DNA from 2 places in the Micromonospora sp. BQ32 genome. Region 2 is predicted to be linked to the other one. Evidence: riboswitches for the same ligand, from Rfam matches in the RefSeq annotation. Region 2 holds a riboswitch; the other holds the start of a gene.
What was found. Region 2 has a riboswitch for thiamine pyrophosphate ahead of AC5L30_RS29505 (ECF transporter S component). Riboswitches for the same ligand answer to the same signal wherever they lie in the genome.
Positions count from the first base shown of each region.

Region 1 (3,402 bases), on a different contig from region 2:
GCCGGTCACGGTGAAACGGGACAGCAGGTTGCGGGTGACCCCGTCGTTCGGGGCGTAGTACAGGTACACCCAGTTGTTGGTGGCGAAGTCCGGGTCGAGCCGGATGCCGATGAGACCGTCCTCGTTACCGGTGAAGACGTCCAGGTCGACGGCGGTGACGGTGTTGCCGGTGTCCGGCTTCACGATCTGCACGCGACCGTCGCGCTCGATGTAGAAGACCCGCCCGTCGGGGGCGATGTCCAGCTCCATCGGGTTGCTGGTGTTGCTGTCCAGCGCGACCTTCTCGAAGTTCGAGGTCTTCGAGGCGCCGCAGTCGGCGTTCTCGACACCGGCCGCGGTGCGGATGCCGCCGAGCAGGTGGGAGAGGAACTCGGGCTCCGCGTACGACTCCCGGGTGTGCCCGCCTCCGGTGTACCAGGAGCGGCCACCGTCGTAGTCCTGGCACCAGGCGATCGGGTGGTCCGCGCCCATCGCGCCGGCACCGGCGGTGTAGCTCTTCTCGTCCAGGCTGGCCAGCACGTGCACGTCCGGCCGGGGGTTGGTCTGGTAGTTGTACCACTCGTCGAACCGGGACCAACGGTCCGGCAACCCGGCCGTGGACGGGTGGGCGTGGTCCTCCACCTTGACCGTGGCCTGCTGGTTCTGCGGGTGGTTGGCGAAGTACGCGCCGACCAGGTCGCCGTACCAGGCCCAGCTGTACTCGGTGTCCGACGCGGCGTGGATGCCGACGTAACCGCCGCCCGCCTTGACGTAGCGCTCGAACGCCGCCTGCTGGTCGGCGTTGAGCACGTCGCCGGTGGTGGAGAGCCAGATCACCGCCTTGTACTTCGCCAGGTTGGCGTCGTTGAATGCGGCGCCGTCCTCGGAGTTGTCCACGGTGAATCCGTTGTCGACGCCGAGTTGTTGGATGGCGGCGATGCCGGTGGGGATGGAGTCGTGCCGGAAGCCGGCGGTCTTGGAGAAGACGAGGACGGAGAAGGGATCGGCCGCGGCCTTTGGCGCCTTCGGCGCCACCTGGCTGACCGGGGCTGCGGCTTTCGCATCCCGTGGGGGAACCTGGGCGGCCGCCTGGGCGGGCGCGCCGAACAGGGTGGTCGAGGCCATGGCCAGGGAGATCAGGGTTGCGGTGATGGGTACGCGGGCACGACGAGAACGGGACACGCCGCCTCCTGTGTCGTAGTGACAGAGCTCGCGGGAGTCGGCTCGCCGAAGGCCGTCCCTGATGGAGCCGGTGGTCACACCTGCCAGGGTGTCCCCACCGAACATTTTGTCGAATCGCTGAACAAATTAATTCGGCTGGCTCGATGTCGGGCAAGATGCGGACGGGTAACGGTTCTGCAACGGGGGGCGACATTCCGAACAGGACCGTATGAAGTGCCCCACCGATCTCGCTCGTTCTGGCGAGGCCCGGCCCCGCCGGCCACCGCCGACCCCGCGCCTTGGCAGGCCGGCGGATCTGTCGTACCGTGACACGCAAGTAACCCACGGGAGCCCGGTGTACCGGGCTGAGAGGGGGGCTGACAGCCCCCGACCGTCGAACCTGATCCGGGTAATGCCGGCGCAGGGAGGAGCGTTGCCGTGCCGTCCCTGGGGCGATTGCATCTCATCACCGACACCCGACCCGGTCGCGACCCACTCGCCGTGGTCCGCGCCGCCCTCACCGTGGCCCACGCCGACCTGGTGGTGCAGGTCCGGGTCGAGGATTCCGCCACCGACCGCGAGGCGTACGACCTGACCCGGCGGGTGCTGGCGCTCTGCGCCTCGTACCGGGCGACCTGCCTGGTCAACGACCGGTTGCACGTGGCGCTCGCGGTGGGCGCCGCCGGTGGACACGTCGGCGCCGACGACCTACCGGTCGCCGCCGCCCGCCGGGTGCTCGGCCCCACCGGCGTACTGGGCGCCACCGCTCGCGCGCCGGGCCCGGCGCGCGAGGCCGTCGCGGCGGGCGCCAGCTACCTCGGCGTCGGGCCGTGCCACACCACCAACACCAAGACCGGCCTGCCCGACCCCATCGGGCCCGCCGGGGTACGCGCCGTCGTCGACGCCGTCGACGTCCCGGTCATCGCGATCGGCGGAGTGACCGCCGCCCGGGTGCCGGCGCTGCGGGCCGCCGGGGCGTACGGGGTGGCGGTGGTCGGTGCCGTCTCCGCCGCCGCCGACCCGGCCCGGGCGACCGCCGAGCTGATCGAGGCGCTGACGTGCTGACCGGCCGGTCCCCATCAGCGCCGTCGAGCGACCGGGTCCGGCCGGACGTGGCAGTGGTGGGGGCGGGGCCGATCGGCCTGGCGATCGCCTGGCGCTGCACCGCGCGAGGGCTGCGGGTGGCGGTGCACGATCCGGCACCCGGTTCGGGGGCGTCGGCGGTGGCCGCCGGCATGCTCTCCCCGGTGGCCGAGGCGTACTTCGGTGAGCGGCAGCTGACCGGGCTACTGCTGGCGTCCGCCGCGCGCTGGCCGGCGTTCGCCGCCGAGCTGACCGAGACGACCGGGGTCGAGATCGGGTACCGGACCGAGGGCACGCTGATGGTCGGGCTCACCGGCGACGACCTGGCCGAGGCGCGCCGGCTCTGGGCGTACCAGCAGGGGTTGGGTTTGCCCGTGACGCCGCTGCGCCCCAGCGAGCTGCGCGACCGCGAACCGGCGCTGGCCCCACGGGTGCGCGGCGGCGCGCTCGCGCCCACCGACCACCAGGTCGACCCCCGGCTGCTGGTGCCGGCGCTGCGCACGGCCGTGCAGCGGGCCGGCGCGGTGCTCGTGTCGCAGCCGGTCCGTCAGTTGTCCGATGTGGACGCCGCGGTCACCGTGGTCGCCGCCGGCTGCGGGGCCGCCGCGCTCACCGGCCTGCCCGTGCGGCCGGTGAAGGGCCAGATCCTCCGGCTCCGCGCGCCCGACGGCGTCGCGCCGGGCTTCCGGCACGTGATCCGGGGGTACGCCGACGGCGAGCACGTCTACCTGGTGCCCCGCGCCGACGGTGAGGTCGTGCTCGGCGCGACGGTCGAGGAGCGCGCCGACACGACGGTCACCGCCGGCGCCGTGCAGCGGCTGCTGCGCGCCGGGGTCGACCTGCTGCCCGAACTGGCCGAGTACGACCTGGTCGAGGCGGTCGCCGGGCTCCGCCCGGGCACCCCGGACAACGCGCCGATCCTCGGGCCGCTGCCCGACCGGCCGGATGTCCTGGCCGCCACCGGGCATCACCGGCACGGCATCGTGCTCACCCCGATCACCGCCGACCTGATCGCCGATCTGGTGTTCGGCGGCGTACCCGACCCGCTGCTCGCGCCCTTCCGGGCCGACCGTTTCGGCGCTGCCGCGTTGGGCGGACCTGAACCGACGATGGAGGGGGACCCGTGGACTTGACGGTGAACGGGGCCGGGCGCAGCGTCCCCGCTGGCGCGTCCGTGGC
Region 1 covers NZ_JCADBI010000013.1:153,137-156,538, forward strand. Annotated here, with positions in the region: gene AC5L30_RS23530 (ThuA domain-containing protein) at 1-1,161, opposite strand, end outside; TPP riboswitch at 1,475-1,584, shown strand; gene thiE (thiamine phosphate synthase) at 1,579-2,205, shown strand; gene thiO (glycine oxidase ThiO) at 2,199-3,356, shown strand; gene thiS (sulfur carrier protein ThiS) at 3,347-3,402, shown strand, end outside.
Region 1: linked by a shared signal. The riboswitch ahead of thiE (thiamine phosphate synthase) and the one ahead of AC5L30_RS29505 (ECF transporter S component) in region 2 are both predicted to bind thiamine pyrophosphate.

Region 2 (3,402 bases):
CGTGACCACGCTCCTTCACCAGCGTGGCGAACTCCACCATCGCGCCGTTGACCCCGGAGTTCGAGGCGAGCACGAAGACGTCGGTGGGGCGTACCGGGGCCAACTCGTAGAGGCGGTGCGCGACGGCCGGGTCCCGTTCCAGCAACGGGCCGAGCCGTTCGGCCGGCTCGCCGCCGAGCAGCACCAGGTCACGTAGCGCGATCCGGTTGGTCGGCACCAGCCCGCCGGCCCGCCCGGCGATCTCCATGGCCAGGGCCTCCGAGTGCCCGGTGCCGAACGCGTGCACCACGCCGTCGGCTCGGACGGCCTCGGCGATCAGGTCGGCGGCCCGCCCCACCGCCTCCCGCTGACTGGCGGCCACCCGGCCGATCGTCTCGGTCACCACGGCCAGGTAGTCCTCGGCACTCACCGTCATACGTCCTCCGTCGTTCGATGTGGCTTTCCCTCGCTGACCCGCACGACTCAGGCCGTTCCGCCGGCTCGGGCCAGGATCGCCTCGGCGAGCGGGGCCGGCGCCGCGTCCGGGATCCAGTGACTCACCCCGGGTAGCTGCACGAAGCGGTAGTCGCCGGTGACGTTCGCCGCGCACGCCTCGGCGGCGCTCCGGCCGATGGCGACGTCGCGGTCGCTCCAGACGTACGTGGTGGGCACCGCGACCGGGCCGACGGCGGCCAGGTCGGCGCGGGACATCGCCCGGTACCAGTTCAGCGCGGCGGTGAGCGCCCCGGGCTGGCGCATCGGGTCGGCGTACCGGTTCACCCGGGACGTGTCGCCCACCCCGCCGAGCAGCTTGCGCAGCGCGGTGGCGTGCCACGCCAGCAGCACCTTCTCCGCCTTGTCCGGCTTGCGGAACAGCGCGATGTACGACGAGCGGGCCTTCTGTTGGGCGTCGGTGCTCAGGGCGTGCGCCATGGCCGCCGGGTGCGGTACGGACACCGCGGTCAGCGTGTGGACCCGCTCGGGGTGCCGGGCGGCAACCGCCCAGGCCACGACGGCGCCCCAGTCGTGGCCGACCAGGTGAGTGGCGTCCAGCCCGAGCGCGTCGAGCACCGCCACCACGTCGGTGACGAGCTCGGGGATCCGGTAGTCGGCCACCGCCGAGGGCCGGGCGCCGGGTGAGTAGCCGCGCTGGTCCAGCGCGTACGTGCGCAGCCCACTCGCGTGCAGCGTCGGCACCACGTCGTCCCACTCGCCGCTGTGCTGCGGGAAACCGTGCAGCAGCAGGACGGGTACGCCGTCCGTCGGACCGCCGACGGTCACCTCGAACGTGAAGCCTCGCGCGTCAACCCGCATGATCGGAAGCGTACCCAGACGGCGGCGCGCCGGCCGCTCCCGCAGGTCAGGCGGATGCCCTGCTGGGCCCGCGCCCCTGGTCGGTGTTAGCGTCAGCGAGACAACTTCATATCCGACAGGGGAGCGCACAGCGCTGAGAGTGCGGGCACGCCCGCAGACCCTCGAACCTGATCTGGGTAATGCCAGCGCAGGGAGTTCGGTCGACCTCCAGCCGCGCCGCAGTCCGGTGCCACCGGACGCGGCGTGCGTCTTCTCCTGGTTCTCTTCACTTGGAACTGGGAGCAAACCATGGACAACACCACCAACCGTTGGCGCACCATCGACATCGTGGTCGCCTCGGTGATCGCGGTCGCCTTCGGCGTCATCTTCTGGGCCTGGGGCCTGGTCTGGAGCGCCACCGAGGGCGCGTTCGCCTTCTTCCCGCCGGCGCAGACGCTGCTCTACGGCGTCTGGCTGATGCCGGCGGTGATCGGTGGGCTGGTCATCCGCAAGCCCGGCGCCGCGCTCTACTGCGAGACCGTGGCGGCGGTCCTGTCCGCGCTGCTGGGCAGTCAGTGGGCCGGCACGGTGATCCCGCAGGGGATCGTGCAGGGCATCGGCGCCGAGCTGGCCTTCGCCGCCTTCCGGTACCGGTCGTTCCGGCTGCCGACCGCGGTGCTCGCCGGTGCGCTGACCGGCCTCAGCGCCGCGCTGTTCGACTTCTTCGTCTGGAACGTCGACTACGCGCTGACCGACTACCGCATCCCGTACGCGCTGCTCACCATCGTCAGCGCCACCGTGATCGCCGGTTTCGGCGGCTGGCTGCTGACGAAGGCCCTGGCCAACACCGGCGTCCTGGACCGCTTCCCGGCAGGCCGGGACCGAGCCCTGATCTGACCCCCACCGACTCGCGTTGATCAAGAGGTTCGCGTCAACGGAAGGCGATTTTCTGACGCAAACCTCTTGATCAACGCGGGGTGGGCGGGGGCCGGAACCTGGGAGGGGGTGGGTTTGGTGGGCGGGGTACTGCTGCGGGGGTTCGGGTGGCGGCACGCTGGGCGACGCGCTTGGGCGGTGCGCGGGGTTGACCTGCGGGTCGAGGCCGGGGAGCGAGTTTTACTTCTTGGGCCCTCCGGGGCTGGTAAGAGCACCCTGCTCAGCGCGTTGGCCGGGCTGCTTCCCGAGGACTCCGGCGAGCAGGAGGGGACCGTCGAGATCGACGGGCTCGACCCGCGCAAGGGGCGGGAACGGGTCGGCATCGTCTTCCAGGACCCGGAGACCCAACTGGTGATGGCGCGCTGCGGCGACGACGTCGCGTTCGGGCTGGAGAACCGGGGAGTACCGGCCGACGAGATCTGGCCCCGGGTGGACGAGGCGCTGCACCGGGTCGGCTTCCCGTATCCCCGCGACCGCCACACCGCGGCGCTGTCCGGCGGCGAGCAGCAACGCCTCGCCCTGGCCGGCGCGCTGGCCCTGCGCCCCGCCCTGCTGCTGCTCGACGAGCCGACCGCCAACCTCGACCCGGCCGGGGCCGACCTGGTCCGGCACGCGGTGGCCGGCGCTCTGGACGCCGACACCACGCTGATCCTGGTCGAGCACCGGGTCGCCGAGGCACTTCCGCTGGTCGACCGGGTGGTCGTCCTGGAACCGGGCGGCGGCGTCCGCGCGGACGGCACGCCCGAGGCGGTATTCGCCGCCCACGGTGCCGCCCTGGCCGCCGAGGGGGTCTGGGTACCCGGTCACCCGATCGCGCCCCGGGCGGCCACCGCCGGCCCCGGGGAGCTGTTGCTCACCGCCGATTGGCTCGGCCTCCCGCCCCGGCTGGGCCGCACCGACCTGGTCGTACGCGCCGGTGAAGCACTCGCCGTACGCGGACCGAACGGTGCCGGCAAGTCCACCCTGGCGTTGCTGCTCGGCGGTCTGCTCCGGCCGGGCAGCGGGCGGGTCACCGCGTCCGCCGAGTTGGCCGGCGCGGACCATCGCACTCCCCCGCACCGGTGGCGGGCGCCCGCGCTGGCGCGACGGATCGGGTCGGTCTTTCAGGATCCGGAGCACCAGTTCGTCACCAGCACGGTCTTCGACGAGCTGGCGCTCGGCCCGCGCCGCACCGGTCAACCCGAGGGGGCCGTC
Region 2 covers NZ_JCADBI010000021.1:90,272-93,673, reverse strand. Annotated here, with positions in the region: gene AC5L30_RS29515 (sugar isomerase domain-containing protein) at 1-415, opposite strand, end outside; gene AC5L30_RS29510 (alpha/beta fold hydrolase) at 463-1,293, opposite strand; TPP riboswitch at 1,401-1,505, shown strand; gene AC5L30_RS29505 (ECF transporter S component) at 1,582-2,169, shown strand; gene AC5L30_RS29500 (ABC transporter ATP-binding protein) at 2,287-3,402, shown strand, end outside.